DNA from 3 places in the Arthrobacter glycogeni genome. Region 1 is predicted to be linked to each of the others. Evidence: riboswitches for the same ligand, from Rfam matches in the RefSeq annotation. Region 1 holds a riboswitch; each other region holds the start of a gene.

Region 1 (7,896 bases):
GGCTAAGCGCCGCGCGCCCCGGAAGCCCTCCAAGCCCGACGCCGTCCTGGCCGACGCAGTGGAGTTCGCGCGGAACGGTCTCAGTCAGGTGGCAGAGCCCGGGCAGCTCGGCGCCCATGTGGGTGCCTACCCTGACGCCGAACGGGTGGTCACCCACCGGTTCGAAGCCCATCTACCCGGCTATGGCGGCTGGCACTGGTTCGCTACCCTGGCCCGGGTACCACGCGGTAAGGAACCTACTATCTCCGAGGTGGGCCTGCTTCCGTCGGAAACCTCTCTGCTCTCACCACCCTGGGTTCCCTGGGCGGAACGGGTGCGGCCGGAGGATTCCGCCCAGGACGAATCGGTTTCCACCGGCGCCGCCGGAGGCGAATAGCCAGTTGGCCCACGGTAGGCGTGGAGCGCTACGGGCGGCACGCAGCTAATGGCAATGTTCCGCTCGCTACACATCCATAATTACCGGGTCTGGTTCTTCGGAGCCTTGGTCTCCAATATTGGCACCTGGATGCAACGGACCGCCCAGGACTGGCTGGTGTATGACATCCTCACCGACCAGGATGCAGCGGCCATGGGCATTGTGATGGCGCTGCAGCTTGGGCCGCAGCTCCTCGTCGCCCCCTGGGCCGGCCTGATTGCCGATTCGGTGGATCGGCGCAAACTGCTCATCATCACCCAATTGTCCATGGCCGCGCTCGGCGTTGGGCTGGGCCTTCTGGTGGTGCTCGGGGTTGCCGAGCTGTGGCACGTCTACGCGTTCGCCCTCGCCCTCGGGTTCGTGTCGGCCGTTGACGCGCCAGCCCGCCAGACCTTCGTCTCGGAACTGGTCCGCGACGACTACCTGCCCAACGCCGTCGCACTGAATAGTGCCTCCTTCAACGGGGCGCGGATGGTTGGCCCCGCGGTCGCGGGGCTGCTGACCGTAGCGGTTGGCCCCGGCTGGGTGTTCTTGATCAACGCCCTGACCTTCGGCGCCATGATCTTCGTGCTGATGACTATCAGACGCTCCGAGCTGCGGGTCCTGGAAAAGTCTCCGCCGGGAAAGGGCCGGATCCGTGAAGGCTTCCGATACGTGCGCAACCGGCCGGACCTGATGATGGTGATGCTCGCCATCTTCATCGTGGGAACGTTCGGACTCAACTTCGCCGTCTTTATCGCGGCGATGGCCCGCACCGAATTCGACAGTGGTGCCGGCGTGTTCGGGGTCCTGTCCTCGGTGATGGCAGTCGGGTCAGTGGCCGGGGCGCTGCTCTCCGCACGGCGCAGCAAGCCGAGGCTGCGGTTCATCTACGGCGCGGCAGCAGCGTTCGGCGTCGCCTGCGCCGCGGCGGCCCTGGCACCTACCGTCTGGCTGTTCGGTCTCGCCCTGGTTCCTGTCGGCCTATTCGCGCTCACCCTCCTGACCAGCGCCAACGCCTACGTCCAGACCACCACGGAACAGGTGATGCGCGGCCGGGTGATGGCCCTGTACTTCGCCATCTTCCTTGGCGGCACCCCACTCGGCGCGCCGATCGTCGGCCTGGTCTCCAACACCTTCGGCCCGCGGTGGAGCCTCGCCGTCGCAGCAGCGGCGGGACTTATCGCTGCGCTGGCCGGGATGATCTGGGCCTGGCGGGCCCACCACCTGCGACTTCGCTTCGACGGGTCACCCCGCCGCCGGCTGCGGATCGTGACCGATTTTGGGGACCCGGTCACCGATCCATGACGCTCTTCGACGATGGTCAGCCGCCGACGACGTGATCAATACACGTCAGCAGCGCTGATACGTCGTCCGGTTCGATCGAGACGAACGTGGCGATGCGCAACTGGTTGCGGCCCAGCTTCCGGTACGGTTCGACGTCGACAATGCCGTTGTTTCGCAGCACCTTCGCCAGCAGTGCTGCATCGACCGATTCGTCGAAATCAATTGTCGTAATGACATTGGAGCGGTCCTCGACGCGGGTCACGAAGGGGGTTGCGACGTCGGACGCTTCGGCCCACTGGTAGACCCTGCCCGCTGACTCGGCGGTCCGGGCGGCGGCGAACCCGAGCCCGCCGCTGGCGTTCAGCCATTCGACCTGGGCGTTGAGGGTCACCAGGGTGGCCAGCGACGGGGTGTTGTAGGTCTGGTTCAGGAGCGAATTGCCGATGGCTGTCTTGAGGTTCAGGAAGTCGGGGATCCACCGGTCGCTCGCGGCGATCCGGTCCGCGCGTTCCAGCGCCGCGGGGGAGAACATCCCCAGCCACAGTCCGCCGTCGGATCCGAAGTTCTTCTGCGGTGCGAAGTAGTAGACATCGGAGGCGTTCACATCAACGTCCAGCCCGCCCGCGGCTGAGGTTGCGTCGATGAGGACCAGCGCGTCCGGCGCGGCTCCGTCCACCCGGTGGACTGGGGCTGCGACACCAGTGGACGTCTCGTTTTGTGGCCAGGCGTAGACGTCAACGCCGGCTTCCGCCTGCGGGGTCGGCCGGGTTCCCGCCGCCGAGGTGATCACCGACGACGCTTCAAGGAACGGCGTCCGATCAGTAGCTGAGGCGAATTTCGACCCGAATTCGCCGAAGGACAGGTGCTGGGCTTTTTTGTCGATCAAGCCAAAGGAGGCTGCATCCCAGAACGCAGTCGCCCCGCCGACGCCCAGGATCACTTCGTAGCCATCCGGTGCGCTGAACAGCTGGGTCAGGCCAGCCCGGATCGACCCAACCAGATGACGCACCGGCGCCTGGCGGTGTGACGTGCCCAGCAGGGTGTGCCCGGCCTGGGCGAGTGCTTCCAATTGCTCGGTGCGAACCTTCGAGGGCCCAGCGCCGAAGCGCCCGTCAGCGGGGAGGAGCCCAGCGGGGATCGTATGGTCCGGGGAAATGCTCATGGTTCCTCCAAGGGATAAGCGCGCAACTTAGAACGGGTTTCATTCTGCCGCACTGCCTGGCTCCCGCGGCATTTATGACCAGGCAACGGGGGTGTGCGTGGTGGCGGCTGGTTGCCGCGGTCAGCAGGAAATAGGTTAACCTTGGGAGGCGGAGAACTCACGTTCGACGCTGGCGTTACGTGCCGCGCTCGCACCGCGAACCCTGCCCGCTGTTCCAACCCGCACCAGTGCCAAGGAGCTGAACCGCATGACGGACCTCATCGATACCACTGAGATGTACCTGCGGACCATCCTGGAACTGGAGGAGGAGAACATTGTCGCCCTCCGCGCCCGGATCGCCGAACGGCTCCGCCACTCAGGTCCAACCGTTTCACAGACCATCGGGCGGATGGAGCGTGACGGGCTGGTGGTGGTCTCGGGCGACCGCCACCTTGAATTCACTGATCTGGGCCGACGCCGCGCCATCGGTGTCATGCGTAAACACCGCCTCGCTGAACGACTGCTTTCCGATGTGATCGGCCTCGATTGGGCGTACGTTCACGAAGAGGCATGCCGCTGGGAGCACGTGATGAGCGAACGGGTCGAACAGCGCCTGTACGAGCTGCTGGGAAAGCCCACCGAGTCGCCCTACGGCAACCCCATCCCCGGGCTGGAGGCACTCGGTGGACCGCCGACCGAGAACTTCACCGCCGGTGTACGCAGTCTTCTGGCGGTGATGGGAACGAATCCGCTGGGATCGGTGGTCACCCTCGTCCGCCTGGCCGAGCCCATCCAGGTGGATCCCGAGCTGCTGTCGCAGCTTGATGAGGGCGGATTGCGGCCGGGAACGGTTATCAGCGTGCAAACCGTCGGCGATTATGTGTCGGTCCGGGTTGAGGGGATCGAGGGAGCTCTCGAACTACCGCCCGAGGTCGCCGCGCACGTCTTCGTCTCGGTCAGCGAAACGGCACTTTAGGGCGGTAAAGCGCGGTGTAGCCGCAAGTTATCCACAGGAAAAGATAACGAACGTATCTCTTTTGCTTCTGGTCGCGCATAGTGGAAAACTGGCGTTGATACATCAGCGTTACCTGATCCGCACGCCTAACCCTGTCAGCGGATCGGGATGCTCATCACCCGTGACAGGGGCGGAGGACCCATCAACGGCGGCTAATCTGCCGCCTTAGGGTGAAGCTCAGATCCGCTGCCGCTCCGACGGAACAGATCAGGGCCGAGTTCTTTCCCGACTCGAATCCGACAGCTAACTTCGCAGGCATAGACGAAAGGGACCCTTTGTCGAAGCACAACGCTTCGGGACGCCGCCGTGCCGCCGCCGCGGTACCCGCCGCGCGTCCCCGAGACGCCCAGCGACTTGAACGACGACGTCGTGCCGTCCGCGTCCGGAACGACCTCTCACTGACCGGGATGAGCCAGAAGGTCGCGATCGCCGCTGCCGCCTCGGGTCTGGTGCTCACCATCGCACTACCCACTACCGCGGCATCCAGTCCCGCCGAGGGTGTGGCTGCCGCCACCCGCGAGACCGTCTCCACCGTCGAAGCAGCAGTCGCCCCCCGCGATATCACGGTTCCTGACGCCGCGCTGGTCGATTTCGGCCGCACCGCACTGCAGAGTACGTTCGACGCCGACGCCAAGCTCAGCGAGATCATGACCGCGGCAGGATCCGCCGCGGTGCCCGCCTCGGCCGGGGGTTCCCTGTCAGCGCCGATGAGGGATCTAGTCGTCACCTCACCCTTCGGCTACCGGGTTAGCCCGATCACCGGCATGAGCGGTGAGCTCCATTCCGGCCAGGACTTCAGCAGCTCTTGCGGCACCGAAGTTTTCGCCGCAGCGGCCGGCACCGTCTCCTTCACCGGGTGGCACCCCTACGGCGGAGGGAACCGCGTGGTGATTGATCACGGCAACGGGCTCGAATCCACCTACAACCACCTCTCCCTCAGCAGCGTCAAAGAGGGGCAGAAAGTTGGCCGTGGCGAGGTAGTTGCACAGAGCGGCAGTACCGGCGCCTCAACCGGTTGCCACCTGCACTTCGAAGTAGTGGTTGACGGACAGACGGTCGACCCGATGGGCTGGCTGTAACCAAGGACACACCGTTCCGTGACCGGAATGTGACATTGCTCTCGATCTGCTGTACCGTCAACCCCGTGCCAAAATCTCACAGGTTCGGCACTCCCGAGCAGATCGCCTAGCTCTGCCACTGCCCGGGGTCCGTTCGCACAATTCGCATGGCAGAGGCGGGGGAACCAATTAGTGGATTTCGCGAGAAATCCTTGGGGTTAAGTTGCGTACTTCCAGCAGGAAATCATGTGACCGGGTGACTCCCATCCGAATCCGACAGCTCACCCCGCAGGCAATTGGGAGAGGCAATCAAACGTGTCAACCAGCTCTTCTCCGGGCCGCCACCGGGCCGCCCGCCCGCATAACGGCCCCTTGACAGTCATTTCGACCGCCGTCTCGTCAAATGCTGGATCAGTAGGTCGCCAGGCCGCCGTCATTGTCGCAGCGTCAGGACTCGTCCTGACCGCCGGACTGCCAGCACACGGTATTGGCGAGTCGGAGCGTGTTGTCCTCTCCACCCCCCTCAACTCCGTATCGGTCACCGCCGACGCTGTTAGCGCCGCTGCCGCCGCCGACATCACCTTCGAGCGCACCGCCGTTACCGCAACGCCCGCCGTGGTGGAAGCTGCACCAGTAGTCGAATCCGCACCAGTAGCGGAAGCTGCACCAGTCGTCCGGGCCCGTGCCCAGGCCGTCGTCGACCCAATAGCCGAGGCTGCTGCTCCAGTTGCCGTTGTGGCGCTCGCTGTGCAGGAAGCACCCCCCGCTGCCGAAGCGCCAGCAGCGGCGCCCACGGCCCCCGCGCCCGCACCAGTCGCAGCACCGGTCACAGCTCCTCCAGCCCCCGCTCCAAAGCCGGAGGTCGTTGAAGCTTCCGCAAATGGAGCCGGCGCGGCTCTTGTGGCCAGTGCCTACTCGCAGATCGGCGCAGTGCAAGATTGCACAGTTCTGGTTGAAGTGGCTTTGCGGTCGATTGGTAAAACCGTTGGGGACCTCGGGCCCGAGCAGTTCTACGCATACGGCGACGTGGTCGGTTCACCTCAGCCGGGGGACCTGGTCATCCGCCCGGGACACGTTGCCATCTATGTCGGTAATGGGCAGGTCATCAGTAGCGGAATGAACGGCGTCAATGCGACCATCCTGCATCCGCTCTCCGACCTCGCCGGCTCCAGTTTTGTCCGCGTCCGCTAGAGCTCGAGAATCAAACCAGAGAGTTTCACAATGACTACACATGCAGCTACTGCACGGCACCGTGCCGACAAGCGCCACGACACCAGCTTCTCGACCTTGGCCAAGGCAGTAACCGAAAACGCCGGTGGCGTCGGCCGTCAGGCAGCTGTGATCGTCGCAGCATCCGGCCTCGTTCTGGCGGGTGGTGTGTCGGCCAACGCCGCCGACCTCCCGCTCGAGTCAGTTGAACGGGTGGCCCTCACCTCGGCTCTGGAGATTCAGGCGGCTCCAGCCGTGGTCGAGGCTCCGGCCGACGCAGAGATTGCCTTCAACCGCACTCCGGTCAAGGCGGTAGCAGCACCAGTCGTCGTCGAGGCACCAGCGGTCACCGCACAGGTCGAGACCGTCGTCGAGATCGACGAAGCCCCCGTCGTGGTTCCGGGCGCCGAGGTCGCAGACGCCGAGGTCGCAGACGTTGAGCCGGTAACTGTTGCACCCGCGGTAGAGGTCGAGCAGGCCGCGCCGGACCAGACGGCGCCAGCCCAGGCCGCGCCGGCCCAGACGGCGCCAGTAGCCAAGAAAGCCCCGGCCGTTTCCTCAGGGGTGGCAGCCACCATCGCCGCCGCAGCGCAGGGACAGCTCGGGGTCACCCAGGACTGCACCCGCCTCGTCAGCAATGCGCTCGCTGCCGCTGGCATCAACTTTCATGGCTGGCCAGCCGGTTACCTGTCGCTCGGACGCACCGTCAGCGCTGGCGAGGCCATCCCAGGCGACCTAATCTACTATGCAGATGGTGGCGCCGGAGTGGCCCATATCGCCGTCTACATCGGTGGTGGACAGGCCGTACACGGCGGATTCAACGGCAACCAGACAGTCGTCGCACCAGCCGACCTCGGCTCAGGCCCCGTCTTCATCCGCGTCGGCGGCTAAGGCACACAACCCTGTACGCAGGAAGACCCGGGGATTTCGATTCCCGGGTCTTCCTGCGTACCATCCCCGTGCTGTCCCAAGGTCGTCTTCCGACGACACGCGCTAAGCCGGGCCGCCGGATTAGCAAACCGGGCATCCGTCGAACTACCCTTACTCTCAATAAGTCAGTTGTCGTCCTGCTCTCCCGGACCACAGGGACGCAGGCCCGAAGTCGGCAAAGAGGAATGTGCATGCGCACTCTCGTTCTGAACGCTGGGTATGAGCCATTGGCGGTAGTGACCTTCCGCCGGGCGCTGGTCCTTGTGCTGGCCGGAAAGGCGAGCGTGGTCGCGGAAGGGGAGGACCCGGTGGTGGGACCCACCGACGTCCTGGGCCGCCCCTCGGTTATCCTGCTGAACCGCTACGTAAAGATCCCGTACCGCCACAGCGTGGTGGTGACCCGCCGGGGAGTGTTGCGGCGCGACAACCACCTGTGCGCCTACTGCGGGAAGAGCGCTTCAACTATTGATCATGTGTTCCCACGCTCCCGCGGCGGAGCATCCAGTTGGGAGAACCTCGTGGCATGCTGCCTCCGGTGTAACAATGACAAGAGTGACAAGACCCTCACCTCGCTCGGCTGGCACCTGCGTATAACCCCGCAACCACCGCGCGGCGCTTCGTGGCAGTTCCGCGAAATTGAGAAGCCAGCACCGCAGTGGAGCGCATTCCTCCGGGCGGAGTCCGCCGCTTGAATTCAACACCCCTCGACTTCAACGCCGTAGTGCTGTCCGGGGGCAGGTCGTCGCGCCTCGGCGGTGTCTCGAAGGCACATCTGCACCGTGGAGGACGCACTCTCCTCAGTCTCACATGTGATGCAGTCGCCGCTGCACACCGCACGATCGTGGTGGGTCCCGACCGTGAC
Region 2 (7,896 bases), on a different contig from region 1:
CACCACGTCAGGGCTGGCGCCGGAGTCCCTTGCCACCGGTGCGCGCACGGCAGCACAGTCCGCCGGAGTTGAGCTGTCGGCGGTGCTGGCTGTTCCGTTGCTGCCAACGGACATCCGGCACAACGCGAAAATCGACAGGACCCGGGTCGCCGCATGGGCGGCTAGGGTGCTCGCCGGCGGGAAGATCGGCTCGCTGTGAGGGTTCTCGTCACCGGTGCCAGCGGGATGCTGGGCAGGGTGACAGCGGATCTACTCCGATCCCAGGGGCATGAGCTACGGACGTTTCAGCGTCGGCCGTCGGGGTTGGCCGGCGTCGATGATTGGCTGGGATCGGTTACCGATCCGGAGGCGATCCGGCGGGCGGTGCGGGGCATGGATGCGGTGGTACATCTCGCGGCCAAGGTGTCATTTGCCGGTGCTGCAGCGGATTTCGAAACAGTCAATGTGGAGGGGACCCGGCTGCTGCTCTCCGCTGCTAGATCCGCCGGGATCCGGGACTTCGTCCTCATTTCCTCCCCGTCCGTGGCGCATGTCGGAGCGGCGCTGGTCGGACAAAGTGCCACGAGCGCGACGCCGGGCTTGGTGCGGGGTCATTACGCCCAGACCAAGGGAAGGGCCGAACTGCTCGCCCTGGCGGCCGACAGCGAGGATTTCCGGGTTGCAGCTGTCCGACCCCACATCGTGTGGGGTCCTGGGGATACCCAGTTGGTGGAGCGAGTGATTGAGCGTGCCCGTGCGGGGCGTCTACCGTTGCTGGATGGCGGGACGGCCCTGGTGGATACCACCTATGTAGACAATGCCGCAGCAGCGATAGCCGCAGCGCTTTACGGCATGGACCGGTTGGCGGGGCAGGCGGTGGTGGTCACCAACGGTGAGCCGCGGCCCATCGGCGAGCTGATTGCGGGGATCTGCCGGGCTGGCGGGGTGCAGCCGCCGCGTTGGACGGTTCCGGGTCGGGCGGCGCGGGTGGCTGGATCGTTGGTGGAGCTGGTGTGGCAGCGGCGCGGCCTTGAGAGCGAACCACCGATGACCCGGTTCCTTGCCGAACAGCTGTCCACCGCCCACTGGTTTGATCAGCGCCGGACCCGAGAGTTGCTGGCGTGGACGCCGGCCGTGTCGATCGATGAGGGTTTGGCCCGGCTCGCCCGGCACTACCAGGGCTAGCTGGCGCCTCCCCGTCAGATTCCTGGTTTATTGATGTCTGGCTCGTCGGTCCGCGGTTTGCTCATGTCTGGCCCGATAATTCCGGGCTCGTTAGTCACTGGCTCGTTGTTCCCTGGCTCGTTAGTCCCTGATCATTGGCTCTTCACCGACTGCGCCGTCCGCTTGTTCCCGCAATACATCAAGGTGGCCGAGGTGGCGTGCAGTCTCCTCGATCAGGTGCTGCAGGATCCACCGGAGTGTGTAGTCGTCGCGGGAGGACCTTGCATCCAACGAAGGGGCGGCCCGGACGACGGCGTCGCAGCGGCCCGATTCGGCTGAATAGTCCTGAAGGAGCCGCTGCATCGAAATATCGGGGGCGACGTGGAATTCGCCGTCCGGATCGGCGTCGGACCAGTCGTAGGTAAGACCTTGCTCCCCCGCGAAGACGTCCCTTAGCCAGGACCGTTCAACATTCTCGAGATGACGTACCAGGCCGTGCGGGGTGAGCCCGGTGGGGGTCGCGACGGAGCGTAGGGCGTCGTCGTCGACGTCCCCGACCTTCCAGGCGACCAGATCGCGTTGACGTTGGAGGAAGCCCAGGGTGGTGGTCGACTCGTCACCCTGGTGGGCGGGCTCGGTAATTCCCCGCCGCACGCCGTTGTTTGCTCCTGCACCGTCGCCAGCCGCCTGTGTCATTGATTCACCCTACCGGTGAGCCGTCTGACCGGAAAGCACGAAGGCAGAGCCGCGGCTATCGTCCACGCTGGCGCGGGACGAGACCATTCTGGCGTGGGGGTGGATATCCGATCCCTATGCCTCTTTACTGCGCCATTGCCTTCAATTACAGTGCGACAGTGGAGACTTCGCTGAAGAAGTACGTTCCCTACGTTCCTCGGACGCCGCCGATGGCTGTGGACGACCCGGTGGTGCGGTGGCTGCTGCAGGGCGATCCAGCGATCCGTTGGCAGGTGCTACGCGACCTCCTCGACGCCCTGCGGGATGAGGTGGTAGCTGTGCGGGCGAGGGTGGAGCACGAAGGGTGGGGCGCTAGGCTGCTCGCGCTGCGGGCGCCCGACGGACAATGGGCGGACGGGGCATGCTTTCCTAATACCGCTGCGTTCGCCGAGAGTACCGCGCGGGCCTTGGCTGCCGGCAAGCCACCGCCGCCGTTCCCGTCGCCCACCACAGACCAGACCGAGACGCCAGGTGAGCACCCTGAGCAACCATGGATCGCTACCTACCCCGTGCTGCTCGATCTGTGCCACTTGGCGTACCGCCGGACAGTGCGGTGATGCTAGAGACGGCACAGTTGGTCGACCGCAACTGCCGGTGGGAGTATGACGGGTTGCCTTTCTTCGCCGGGGAAGTCGACTGCTGCATCAACGCCGGCGTTGTCCTGATCGGTACCTACCTTGGCATCAACATCGATCCGGTGGTCAAGCGGCTCGTGGCCGACCAACTGCCTGACGGAGGCTGGAACTGCTGGGCCGAGTCGCGTTCGGCGCCGGGATCGTTCGCCAGTACTCTTGACGTAATTGACGCTTTACTGAGGTGGGAGCGACGCACCGGTGGATCCGACGAGGTCAGGCGGGCTCGCCACGGGGGCGAGGAATTTCTGCTTCGACGCGGTCTGTTCCGGTCGTTGCGCACAGGCGAGGTAGTGAACCCTCGATGGCTCCAGTTCTCTTACCCTCCACGCTGGCACTACGACCTGCTCAAAGCGACGAGCTACTTCGCTCTCCGCGGCGGACCGGCCGATCCGAGGCTGGTTGAGGCAGTCGATCAAGTTCGTACCAAGCGTCAGTCAAATGGACATTGGCTGCTGGAAAACCCTCACCCCGGGGCGGTCCACTTTCGATTCGAAGAACCCGATGGTACATCGAGTCGGTGGAACACCCTTAGGGCATTGCGGGTTCTTCGCTGGTACGACGCAGCGAGTCTCTCCGACGGAGCAAGCGTGACCCTATGACAAGAGCAGCAAGAAGATTTCGCATGCGCAAGTGACGTCGAGAGTGCCGTACGAACTGGTGTCATTTAACCACGGGTGACCGATTCACAGACGAAGCACAAAGGCGCCACCGGATGTTTCCGGTGGCGCCTTCATGGTACTTCTCCAGACCGCCGCGACGGTATGGAAGGTTTAGAGCGTGTAGTACCCAACCAGTGGCATAGCGCTGACCGCGTGGACCAGGGTTCCCTGGCTTGGGTTCAGTGCGCTGACCATCTGGCCGTCACCGATATAGATGCCGATGTGTCCGCCGCCGTTCTGGACGACGAGGTCACCTGGCTGAGGGTTGCTGGTGGGGGTCAGCGCACCCATCTGTGCCTGGCTGGTGCGGGGCAGATCGATGCCGTGCTGGGCGTAGACCCACTGCACGAAGCCTGAGCAGTCCCAGCCAGCGGTTGAGCTGGTGCCACCGTAGACGTACGGTGCGCCGATCATTGACTGGGCCGTTCCGGCGATACCTGCGCTCGATACCTGTCCGCCGGTGGACGCCGCACCGATTGGCTGGATGTCCTCCGAGGCGGTGGTGATACCCAGCGTGCTGGTCTCAGCGGGGGCCGCCGGTGCAGCTACCTGGATCGCCGGGGCTGGCGCTGCTGCTGAAGCTGGCGCCGGTGCTGCTACTGGTGCTAACTGGCTTGACTGGCCAGTGTTGCCGGTCAGCGAGATGACGTCGCCTGGGAAGATGACCGAGTCCCAGCCGAGCCCGTTGGCGGCGAAAATCGACTCAACGCTGACGCCGTAGGTGCCGGCAATGCTGCCGAGAGTATCTCCGGGCTGAACCGTGTGAGTGGAGGCTCCGGGGGCTGGTGCGCTGGAGGCCTGGGCGACAGATGCCGGCGCGGCCTGGACGTCGACTTCGCCTGCAGCGTTAGCTGGCAGCCCGGCGCTCAACATCAGACCTGATGCGGCGACGACAACCGCTGCCGGACGGCCGATGGAGCCGGCATGTGAGCTGACTGCCTTGGATACGGTCTGCATGGCGCTTGGCGGGGTTGCACGGTGGCGCGCGATATAACGGTTCTTGGACATGATGATGTTGCCTCTCCCAGTGCCTGCGAAGTTAGCTGTCGGATTCGGATGGGAGCCACCCGGGTGCGATACCGCACCTTTACCCCTAGGCCGTCTTACGACGACCACTACTGGTTCCCCCGCTTCTGCCGGATGTATGCGAACGGACCTCGCGGCAGCGGCAGAATTAGGCAATCTGTCGGGAGGACGCTGAGTTGAACGGAACAGAGCGTGCCGTCTACTGTACCTATCGCTATGAGGTTTTGTCACATTTAGGTCACGGAGCCAGTGTGCCGTTGTGTGCCCCCGGTGGCGGCGACGGGCGACCGCCTCGATGATGGATTGCGTGCGCGGATCGATGATCCGGATTACTCCCCGGGTTACATTTCGCTGCCAGTCATTGCGTTTTCCGGCCAGAGCCGCCATCAGTTCGCGCGGCGCTACAAGCAGTGCGGCCCGGAAATTGACCCTACCGAGCCCGGCACGGGAAGGTTCCCTCCGGCATGCTATGCCGCCAAGCTTTTGAAATGTCCTCACGGTATCCATACCTAATGGTTACCTGCCCGCAGGTGCTGCCGGACGGCGACATGTATTAAGTGGGTAAGTCTCCTGGGTGGAGGACAAGTCATCCAGTGGTGTCAGGACGAGAATCGGATGCCGACCTCACCGGAGCCGCGCTTCCTCGTTCACTGAGGGTCACTGTGTTTCGGCGTGAGGCCATTTAGTGGTAATTATGCGGGCGGTGCGTCCCGCCCGCATGGCCCCGAATTGATGGTCCCGGGCAAGGTTTTCCCATGGTTGGTTCGTCAACATTGGAGGCGCCAGAACTAATGGCAGCCTGCAGTGACTTCACGGCGTAGCCGGGAGCACCGGAACCAGTAAGGGGAATCATCATGTCGGCAGTGAACAGCAAAACCGCTCGGGGTTGGCAGACAGGGAATACTGGGGATGAACCCGGTCTGCACCGAGGTGCAGGGCAGGGCCGTCGGAAGACTTTCCTGCGCCGGTTCGCCACCGTGACTGTTGCCTCCCTGCTGGCCGCATCCATGGCCCCTTTGGCTGCCGTGCCTGCGTTGGCTGCGACGGCGGGCATGAGCCCGGTCGACCCCCAGAATGGATTTCCCACCTGGTATTCAGACGGCAACGTCAAACTTCAGCTGTGCTACATGGCCGGAGCTGGTTGCCTGGCTGAACCGCCGGACCCAAACTCCCCGGCGTCCTACCCCGATAATTTTCCGGAAGAAGCGTTCTGGTTCAACGCAGGGGCATCCGGCGGAAAGCTTGGGCTCTACGAAGCGGCACTGGAAGGTGCCCACCTGAACGGTGTCGTAACGGCTGGCGAGCAGATGGGCTTCGGCCGGCTTCGGTTCATCGTCGAGGACCTCCAGCCAGGCGCCAGCTACACCATTACGCACCCCTACGGTGTCAACACGTTCGTCGCCGAGCAAGACCCGAAGGTGGCAACGGCCGGACGCATCAAGCAAACCATTGACGCCGGAGTCTGCGCACCCACACCCCAGCAGCCCTGCGATTGGGCCAGCGTCGGGCAAGCCTTCCTGGGCGACAACTCAGACAGCACGACATCGACCTTCCTGAAGCAAGTTGGCGCAGCGCCAGGAACGCTTGGCGACATCAACACAGCACGCGCCGTCACCGGTGCACCGACCGGAAACAACTTCGTGCGGGTGGACGGCCCGGACGCCGGCGGTCCCGGCGTCAACACCCTTACCGTCAACACCTTCACCGTCCAAGGCCTGATCTTCAACGGTGCCGACGCCGCCCCTTCGACCCCCGACCTCGCGCCGGCGAGCGACAGTGGAAAATCAGGCACAGACAACATCACCAATGTGACCAGGCCGACCCTCACCGGAACCGTACCGGGCGTCGGCGTCAGCGAAGCGACGGTGGAGTTGCTAGTGGATGGCGCCACGGCTCCAGCTGCAACGACCACCACCACCGCTGGCGCATACTCGGTTCTCCTGGACACAGCCCTCACATCCGGTACCCACAGGGTCCAGGCCCGAACACCCAATCCCGAATACACAGTGGACCCAGCAACGGGTGAACCGGTTGATCCCACGATTCCCCAATATCTCATCTCGGGAACGCTCACCTTCAAATTGGACACGGTCGCTCCGCCCGTCGCTATTGTGGCGCCTTTCCCGTCCAACCCGACCGCCGACACCACCCCAACCGTGAACTTCACGTCCCCGGAGCCAAGTGTCAGCTTCGAATGCCAGCTGGTGCCAAGCAACCCCGACTGGGATCCAACCTGTGCCTCACCAAAGAGCTACGACCCACAGCTCAACGGGACTTACACTTTCAACGTCCGCGCCACCGATCCCGCGGGTAACGTCGGAACCCAGGCCACCCGGACCTGGACCATTGGCCCGGCTGACACCATTGCACCAACCCTCAGCGCGCAATCGCCTTCAAGTAACGCCAGCGGGGTCCCCATGCTCAACACGATCTCCGTCAGATTCTCCGAACCGGTCAGAAACGTTGATGCATCAACGTTCATCCTTCAGGATCCTGCGGGCGCCATCGTGCCGTCGACCGTTACCTTCGACACCGCCACCAACCAGGCGGTCCTGGATCCCACCAACCCTCTGGCGGGCAGCACCCGCTACACCGTCTCACTCAAGAACACCATCGCGGACCTTTCCGGAAACCAATTCGCTGGCAGCACGTGGGCCTTCATCACTACTGACACAACCCTCCCGACCGTCACCTCCCGCAGCCCCCTTACCGGCGCCACCGGCGTCAGCACCACAGGGAACATGACGGCGACCTTCAGCGAAGCCGTCCAAGGCGTCAGCGGGACAACCTTCACCCTGAGAAACGCCGCCGGAACAGCAACCGCCGCCACGGTGTCCTACAACGCCACCACCCGGGTCGCGACCCTGGATCCCACGGCGACCCTGGCAGCGAACACCAATTACACGGCTACCCTGACCGGAAGCACAACCAGCATCCGAGACACCGCCAACAATCCTTTGGCCACCACGTCCTGGTCCTTCACCACCGGAGCCGCGCCCGACACCACCGCCCCAACCGCCACCTCCCGCAGCCCTCTCACCGGCGCCACCGGCGTCAGTACTTCAGGGAATGTTACGGCGACCTTTAGTGAGGCCGTCCAAGGCGTCAGCGGGACAACCTTCGCCCTGAGAAACGCCGCCGGAACAGTAACCGCCGCCACGGTGTCCTACAACGCCACCACCCGCGTCGCAACCCTGGATCCCACGGCAACCCTGGTGTCGGACACGCGCTATACCGTTGCTCTGACCGGCGGAGCCACCGGCATCCGGGATGCTGCCGGCAATCCCCTGGCCACCCAGAGCTGGGCGTTCACCACCGGTCCCGCCCCGTCGGTGACAGGACGGACACCGGGCATCAACGCAACGGCAGTGAGCACGACGGGAAACATCACTGCCACGCTGAGCGAGTCAGTCGCAGGAATCAGTGGAACGACGTTTGCGCTCCGGAATGCTGCGGGGACAACCGTCGCCGCGACAGTGTCCTACAACGCCACGACCCGCGTCGCGACGCTCAATCCCACGGCTACTCTGGCTTCGGACACGCGCTACACGGCGACCCTCACCGGAGGAGCCACCGCTATCCGGGACGCTGCAGGAAATCCCCTGGCCACCCAGAGCTGGTCGTTCACCACCGGTCCCGCTCCAACGGTGACAGGAAGGACTCCGGGCATCAACGCAACGGCAGTGAGCAGGACCGGT
Region 3 (7,896 bases), on a different contig from region 1:
CCCTGGGCCAACCGCGCCATCATCGTGCGCCGCCTGTTGGGGCTCGAGGACGCCATCTCGTTGGGCACCCCGGGTCCGACGCACGACATGCGGTCCTGGACCTTCGACCTCGACCCCGGCGGACGCGACCCAGTGCTCGGAATCGAAAGGTTGCAGGAGGCGTTCTTCAAGCGGGACCCCGAGTACCGACGCGGCATTACGGTACCCGCGATGGTCGATGTGCCCTCCGGCGCTGTGGTCACCAACAACTTCCCGCAGATCACCCTGGATTTCTCCACCGAGTGGAAAGACTTCCACCGGGAGGGCGCCCCCGAGCTGTACCCGGAGGCACTCCGCACCGAAATCGACGAGGTCAGCAAGCGGGTGTTCACCGAAGTGAACAATGGTGTCTACCGGTGCGGATTCGCCGGTTCACAGAAAGCCTACAACGACGCCTACGACCGGCTGTTTGCGGCCCTCGACTGGCTGGAAGAGCGTCTGCAGCACCAACGCTTTCTGGTCGGAGACACCATCACCGAGGCCGACGTCAGACTGTTCACCACGCTGGTGCGCTTCGACCCCGTCTACCACGGGCACTTCAAGTGCAACCGGAACAAGCTCACGGAGATGCCGGCCTTGTGGGGCTATGCCCGGGACCTGTTCCAGACCCCCGGCTTCGGCGACACGGTGGACTTCGCCCAGATCAAGGACCACTACTACATCGTCCACGAGGACATCAACCCCACCGGGATTGTGCCCAAGGGTCCGGACCTGGCGAACTGGCACACCGAACATGGGCGGGAAAGCCTGGGCGGGCGCCCCTTCGGCAAGGGCACCCCTCCCGCCGCAGTCTGAACCGTCTGCGCAGTACCGCCCCGTATCGGATTGCCCAGGTATTGGGCGGGGTTTCGGCGTGTTTGGCCAAACACGCCGAGCGAATGACGACGACGGCGTGACAACCTGGGCAGACCTGTACGCACCCGGCGGTACAACGGTCCCACACAAGGTCAATTAGGGAACAGAACCGTTTCCTAATGAAGGTGACCATAGGCTAGCCTTACTTCTGTTCGAAATTTGACGGGAAGGAGGCGTGTCATGGCAGTGCAGACTGCGCAAGCCCCTCCCGAAAGCGCTCCGACACCGGCTGGCAGCAAACCCCACGGGCGCTGGGTCCTCAAGTTCAGCGCGACGGCGGTGGTCCTGGTCCTGATCTGCGCGGCATCGCTGGCCTTCGGTTCCCGGCTCATCAGCGTCGACGTGTTCGTCGCCGCGCTGACCGACTTCGACCCGGCCAACGGCGACCACGCAGTAGTCCACTCCCGGATTCCCCGCACGGTGACCGGCCTCATGGTCGGTGCCGCACTCGGCCTCGCGGGCGCCGCCATGCAGGGCGTGGCCCGCAACCCCCTGGCCGACCCGGGCATCCTCGGCGTCAACGCCGGCGCGGCGCTGGCCATCGTCACCGGCATTTACGTCTTCGGGGTGGCCGACGTGACCGGGTACATCTGGTTCGCCTTCGCCGGAGCCGCCCTTGCCGCCGTCATCGTGTACGCCGTAGCGAGCCTGGGCCGGGACGGTGCCACTCCCATCAAACTGGCCCTCGCCGGCGCGGCACTGTCCGCCGGACTTGTCAGCCTGATGAACGCCGTCCTCGTCTCCAGCCAGGAAACCCTCGACCGGTTCCGGTTTTGGCAGGTGGGCACCGTCTCCGGTCGGGGCTGGGACGTCCTCCTGCCGGTCCTGCCGTTCCTGATCATCGGGATCCTGCTGACCTTGGCGACCGGCAAGGCCCTCAACAGCCTGTCCCTGGGCGACGACATCGCCAAAGGCCTCGGCCAGAACGTGGCGGTCGCCCGCGGCGTCGCTGCCTTCGGCGTCGTCATCCTCTGCGGTGCTGCCACGGCCGCCGCCGGGCCGATCGCGTTCGTCGGCCTGGTGATCCCCCACCTGGTGCGGGTGCTCACCGGCCCCGACTACCGGTGGATCCTACCGTTTTCGATGGTACTCGCGCCGGTCCTGCTGATCGGCGCCGATATCGTCGGCCGACTGATCCTCCCGCCGGGTGAGGTGCAGGTGGGCATCATGACCGCCATCATGGGCGCCCCGGTGTTCATCTGGCTGGTCCGACGGCGGAAACTGGCCCAGCTGTGAGCCTCCACACCGCGCCCCACGCGGCCCCGACCAGCCCGACGCCGAGAGCCGCCATCAGTGACGGCCAGCACCGCCAGGCCGCGCAGCGCCTCAGAGCGATCATCATCCTCGCTGGGATCACCGCAGTCCTGTTCGCCGTCACCGTCCTCCTCGGCACCTACACGGTGACCATTCCCGACTTCTTCAGGATCCTCGGCGGCGCTGACATTCCCGGAGCCACCTTCATCGTGATGGAAAACAAGCTGCCCCGCGCCGTTATCGGCGTCCTCATCGGCGTGGCCTTTGGTGTCGCGGGCGCCATCTTCCAGACCCTGCTGCGCAACCCGCTCGCCAGCCCGGACATTATCGGGATCAGCTACGGCGCCAGCGCCTCGGCGGTGGCGGCGATCGTGCTGTTCGGTGCCGCCGGTGTTGCCGTGTCCCTGTCCGCCCTGATCGGGGCGCTCACCGTCGCGGCCGCCATCTATTTGCTGTCCCGCCGCGGATCGGTGGCCGGCTACCGGCTGATCCTCGTGGGGATCGGCTTCGCCGCTGTCATGCACGCCATGGTCAGTTTCCTGCTGACCCGCACCGATATCCGGACAGCGTCCGACGCGCTGGTCTGGCTGAACGGTTCGCTGAACTCCAGTAACTGGGACCGCGCCACCGTCCTGCTGCTCGCCCTGGCGCTGCTGGTCCCCACCGCCGCGGTCTTGTCGCGGGTGCTGCGTGGCCTGGAACTGGGTGACGACACCGCGGCGAGCCTCGGTGTCCGGGTGGAGCCGTCCCGGCTGGCCCTGATCACCGTCGGAGTTGCCCTCACCGCCGTTGCCACGGCAGCGGCCGGCCCGGTGGCGTTCGTCGCGTTCCTCGCCGGCCCGATCGCCCGGCGGCTCGTCAAGGGCGCCGTGTCGCTCACCGTGGCTGGCCTGGTCGGTGCGGTGATCGTCCTCGGCGCCGATTTCGTTGCCGCCACAATGATTCCCGGTGTGTCGCTGCCGGTCGGCGTGGTGACGGGCGTCCTCGGCGCACCGTTTCTCCTCTGGCTGCTGGTGACCGCCAACCGCACAGGCCAGGGAGGCTGATTTGACGTTGACAGCCAGTGAGCTGACCCTCGCGTACGATGACCGCAAGGTAGTCCAGGACCTCACCGTCGAACTGCCGGCCGGCAGGATCACGGTGATCGTTGGCGCCAACGCCTGCGGTAAATCGACCCTCCTGCGCGGCCTCGCCCGGCTGCTCAAACCGACGGCCGGCGTCGTCAGCCTCGACGGCAAGGACATTCATGCGCTGTCCACCCGTGCCGTCGCCCGCACCCTCGGGCTGCTGCCGCAGACCCCCGTCGCGCCGGACGGGATCACCGTCGCCGATCTGGTGGGGCGCGGCCGCTACCCGCACCAGGGCTGGTTCAGGCAGTGGACCGACGACGACGACGCCGCTGTCGCCGCCGCCCTCGAAGCCACCGACACCCTCGACCTCGTCGACCGATTCGTTGACGAACTGTCCGGCGGTCAGCGGCAACGCGTCTGGATTGCCATGGCCCTGGCCCAGCAGACCGACATCCTCCTGCTGGACGAACCCACCACCTTCCTCGACGTCACCCACCAGGTGGAGGTGCTGGATCTGATCACCGACCTGAACCGGCGCGATGGCACCACGGTTGCCATCGTTCTCCACGACCTCAACCTCGCCGCCCGCTACGCCGACCACCTGATCGCCATGAAGGACGGCCGAATCGCCGCCCAGGGCAACCCGGCCGACGTCGTGACCGAGGAGACAGTCACAGCGGTCTTCGGCCTGCAGTGCCGCGTCATTGCGGATCCTGTGTCCGGCACACCCCTGGTGGTGCCAGTGGGCCGGCACCACTCGAACGCCGAATCCACCCCAGCTTCATCCGACTCGACCACCGGGCGGGGGTACCTGCCCAACCCGCAGGACACGCTGGCGGCCCACCATCTGGAGGCGGCATCATGACCGACGTCGGCAACCGGACCGCCCGGCAGGGTCAGCGCACCGAAGCGGCAGTCCCGGCGGTGACAGCCTTCGACGTCGTCGTGGCCCGGGTGCAGCGCCTGAGCGACAACTTCCAGCGGATCACGTTCGGCGGGTCCTGCCTCAAGGACTTCGGCGTGCGGGGGGCGACCCTCGATCTGCGGATCAAGGTGGTAATCCCCGCCAGCCAGAACGACGACGCCCCCCACCCAAATCTGCGGGAGCTGCTGGAGGCGCCCACCGAGGGGCCCGGCTGGTACCAGCAGTGGCTGGCCCTGGACCCGGCCGACCGTGGATCGATGCGCACCTACACCGTCAGGGAAACCCGGTGCGACGACGACCAGCCCGAGATTGATGTCGATTTCGTGATGCATTTCGACGCCGACGGGAACGGGGGTCCGGCGTCGCTCTGGGCCGCCGCAGCAACACCCGGCGACCGGATCTGGTTGATCGGCCCGAACGCCCACGCCGCCACCTGCACCACTGCCGGATCCTACGGCGGGATCGAATGGCGCCCGGGGCTGGCCAAACACGTCCTGCTCGCCGGTGACGAGACAGCAGTCCCCGCCATCAGCGCCATCCTTGGCTCGCTGCCCACCCACATGGGTGGGCACGCCTTCCTTGAGGTGCCGGACCGGGCGGACTTCCAGGATGTTCCTACCGACTCCTCGGTTCACATCACCTGGCTGGCGCGGGGGCAACACCCCCACGGGGAACTCCTCGACGCAGCGGTCCGCGACGCGGTTCGCGTCCCGGGTTGGGTGTCGCTGGCGGCGCCCTTCGCCGTCGGCGTGGATCCCAGCTCTCCCGCCGGTCTGACCCTCGCGGCTGCCGCTGCCGCGGCGGCCGGTCCCGAGCCGGAAGAGGTGAACATCGATGAGGCGATCCTTTGGGAGACACCCCAGCTGTTGAACGCTTCGGCACTGATCGGCTCGCCTAACCCGGACCGGCCGTCCGGTGCCCTCCCCTTTTACGCCTGGATTGCCGGCGAAGCCGCGATGGTCCGTGGATTGCGGCGCTATCTGGTCCGCGACGTCGGCATCGACCGCAAACGGGTTGCCTTCATGGGGTATTGGCGCAGCGGCCGGTCGGAGCTTAGCTAGCCGCCACGCCCTGTGATATGTAACGGAATTGTAACTTTTCCGGCCGGTGGCCTACCCTTGTAGGGAGCCATTCGCATCATTGTGGCTCCCAGACTGCACGCCTAACCCTGTCAGTAGCTGGCCCCCAATTCACCGTGGCAGGGGTGGAGGACCCATCTTTTGGCAGTTTCCTGCCTAGGGGTGCAGCCCTTCGCAGATTGCTTTTCCGCTCTCGTCGGAACAGTAGGCAGAGGGCCGAGTCAACTCTTGCTCGAATCCGACAGCTAACTTCACCGGCGTTGCAGAGAGGCTTTTGTTGTGCACCATCCGGTTACTTCCGGGCGCCGCCGCGCGTCCGTCGAACCCACATTCCCCCGCCGGTCAGTTGTCCTCGCCACCGGGGCGCTCGCCGCAGCGGCGGGCCTTACCCTGACGGCGTTCTTCCCCTCGGCGGAGGTCCCACCCCGGCCAATCGCGGACGCGGTGACGAGCCCCACCGCGCCCGTCACCGCTGACGCCGACGCCACGATCGACTTCGGTAAGGAATCACCGCTCGCCATGGCCTCCACCCCGGCCGCCAAAACTACAGTCCTGTCCAGTGACGCCGCCACGTTCGCCGCGCCCATCACGGAAGCAACGATCGCCTCGCCGTTCGGCTATCGAGTGAATCCGATGGGCGGGCTCGGCGACGAGCTGCACACCGGCACCGACTACGCCGGCGCGTGCGACACCCCGGTGTTGGCTTCCCGCGCCGGCACCGTGGTGGAATCCGGGTGGCATGCCTACGGCGGTGGCCAGCGGATCGTGGTGGACCACGGCGGGGGACTCGAAACCTCCTACAACCACCTGAACACCCTCGGTGTCAGCGTCGGGGATGCCGTAGCGAAGGGGCAGGGCATCGGCGCCGTCGGCAGCACCGGCAACTCAACCGGCTGCCACCTCCACTTCGAGCTCCTGGTCGACGGCGAAAAGGTCGACCCCCAGACCCGGCTTTAGCGCGCAGCCCGGGAATCCCGCCGGCTGAGCCCCGTGGATGGGATTGTCTAGACAATCCCATCCACCGTGGCCGGCCGGTGGGAAATTGGAGCAGCTACGGGGTCGGGTTGGTGACTACTGCTGGATCCTTCTTGCCGTAGGGCATCCGCAACCGCAACGAGTTTGCATCCACGCGCAGGGCCATGTGGGTGCCCTTGCCGAGTGGGTCTCCGTCCAGTTGGATTTCCTGCGGCTCGTCGAGCTGGATTTCGGCGCTCTTGCACTGAAAGTACTCAAGCGACGGGTCTTTTCCCTTACCCCGGGCGAACAGCTTGCCGACGACGCCGAACCAGCCCAGCCGACCGGTCGGTGCAACGGTCATGACGTCCAGCAGGCCGTCGTCGATCTTCGCCCCCGGAAAAATCTCCAGTCCGCCCATAATCTTGCCGCAGTTTCCACCCATCACGCTGCGCAGGCGGCGGACGATGGGCTCGCCCCCGTCAAGGGTGATACGGGTTCGGGTGGGTTTCCCGCCCAGGTTGCGGATGCCGGCGTCGACGTAGGCCAGCCAGCCCACCTTGTCTTTAAGGTCGTCGCGGGTGTCAGCCATGATTGACGCGTCAAAGCCCAGGCCCGCCATCACCAGAAACACGTGGGATTCCTGCGCGCGGTCCACTGTGACGTGGATGACGTCCACATCGCGCTCGGTGCCGAACAGGGCAGCTTTGGCCGCCTCCTCGGGATTGTCGACGGCGATGTCCAGGTTACGCGCCAGCAGGTTGCCCGTCCCGAGCGGGATCAGGCCCAATGCGACGCCGGTGCCATTGACTACCTCTGCCACGCAACGGACCGTTCCGTCGCCGCCGGCAGCGATCACCACGTCCACACCAGCGTCAACGGCTTCTTTCGCCTGGCCGCGCCCTGGATCGTCGGCCGTCGTCTCCAGGTATAGGACCTCATCCCACCCGTCGGCGGCGCAGAGTTCCGAAACGATCGCGCGAATGTCAGCGCCGGTGTTCTTGACCGGGTTGATGATCAAGGCGGCACGCTTGTTCCGGGTTTCGGCGGGCTGGGTCATGGTGTCCTTCTCGGGGGTCGATGGGGGAATGATCAGGGAACGATCAAGGAATGGGGCTACTTCAACAGAAATTTATCAGGGTACTTGCTAACCCACCTTATCCCGCGCCGGGAGCGGGTAGCCTCGTCTAGTGGAATTTTCTCAGCGGTATGTGGCCCTTGGCGATTCGTTTACGGAAGGCGTGGGCGACTGGCATGAAGCCAGCCCCAACGGTGTGCGCGGGTGGGCGGACCGGGTGGCCGAGCAGCTGATCCTTGCGGACAGCTCGTGGGGCTACGCGAACCTCGCCGTCCGCGGGAAGAAGGTGCGCCAGGTCCTTGACGAACAGATTGATCGTGCGCTCGCCCTACAGCCCACCCTGATCACCATCTACGCGGGCGGCAACGACATTCTGCGGCCGCGCATCGACATCGACGCGTTGATGGCCGCGTACGACGACGGCGTGGGCCGGCTGGCGAGCTCGGGCGCCGCCGTCGTGCTGTTCACCGGGTTTGATTCAGTGGGTTCCGCAGTGTTCGGCACGACCCGCGGCCGGACCGCTATTTACAACGAGCTGGTGCGGGAGATCGCCGACCGGCATCATGCCGATGTAGTGGATTACTGGCGGTTCAGGGAGTTCCAGAACTGGGGATACTGGGACACCGACCGCATGCACATGTC

Evidence for each region. A riboswitch is a leader RNA that binds a small molecule or an ion and turns the genes downstream of it on or off. The one in region 1 is predicted to bind cyclic di-AMP.
Region 2: another riboswitch for cyclic di-AMP. It lies ahead of ACX80G_RS07960 (C40 family peptidase); the one in region 1 lies ahead of ACX80G_RS02105 (NlpC/P60 family protein).
Region 3: another riboswitch for cyclic di-AMP. It lies ahead of ACX80G_RS05680 (M23 family metallopeptidase); the one in region 1 lies ahead of ACX80G_RS02105 (NlpC/P60 family protein).

Annotation. Positions count from the first base shown of each region.
Region 1 is NZ_JBTNDV010000001.1:455,552-463,447, reverse strand. Features, by position in the region: gene ACX80G_RS02130 (DUF3027 domain-containing protein) at 1-376, shown strand, start outside; gene ACX80G_RS02125 (MFS transporter) at 425-1,702, shown strand; gene serC (phosphoserine transaminase) at 1,719-2,843, opposite strand; gene ACX80G_RS02115 (iron-dependent transcriptional repressor DtxR) at 3,091-3,798, shown strand; cyclic di-AMP (ydaO/yuaA leader) riboswitch at 3,937-4,110, shown strand; gene ACX80G_RS02110 (M23 family metallopeptidase) at 4,113-4,916, shown strand; cyclic di-AMP (ydaO/yuaA leader) riboswitch at 5,041-5,205, shown strand; gene ACX80G_RS02105 (NlpC/P60 family protein) at 5,211-6,086, shown strand; gene ACX80G_RS02100 (NlpC/P60 family protein) at 6,117-6,995, shown strand; gene ACX80G_RS02095 (HNH endonuclease) at 7,226-7,726, shown strand; gene mobA (NTP transferase domain-containing protein) at 7,723-7,896, shown strand, end outside.
Region 2 is NZ_JBTNDV010000006.1:12,654-20,549, reverse strand. Features, by position in the region: gene ACX80G_RS07985 (alpha/beta fold hydrolase) at 1-199, shown strand, start outside; gene ACX80G_RS07980 (NAD-dependent epimerase/dehydratase family protein) at 196-1,164, shown strand; gene ACX80G_RS07975 (DinB family protein) at 1,285-1,839, opposite strand; gene ACX80G_RS07970 (hypothetical protein) at 1,998-2,435, shown strand; gene ACX80G_RS07965 (hypothetical protein) at 2,435-3,112, shown strand; gene ACX80G_RS07960 (C40 family peptidase) at 3,284-4,180, opposite strand; cyclic di-AMP (ydaO/yuaA leader) riboswitch at 4,187-4,347, opposite strand; gene ACX80G_RS07955 (Ig-like domain-containing protein) at 5,062-7,896, shown strand, end outside.
Region 3 is NZ_JBTNDV010000004.1:46,417-54,312, reverse strand. Features, by position in the region: gene ACX80G_RS05705 (glutathione S-transferase family protein) at 1-834, shown strand, start outside; gene ACX80G_RS05700 (FecCD family ABC transporter permease) at 1,075-2,130, shown strand; gene ACX80G_RS05695 (FecCD family ABC transporter permease) at 2,184-3,194, shown strand; gene ACX80G_RS05690 (ABC transporter ATP-binding protein) at 3,196-4,083, shown strand; gene ACX80G_RS05685 (siderophore-interacting protein) at 4,080-5,204, shown strand; cyclic di-AMP (ydaO/yuaA leader) riboswitch at 5,310-5,497, shown strand; gene ACX80G_RS05680 (M23 family metallopeptidase) at 5,502-6,179, shown strand; gene ACX80G_RS05675 (diacylglycerol/lipid kinase family protein) at 6,274-7,236, opposite strand; gene ACX80G_RS05670 (SGNH/GDSL hydrolase family protein) at 7,367-7,896, shown strand, end outside.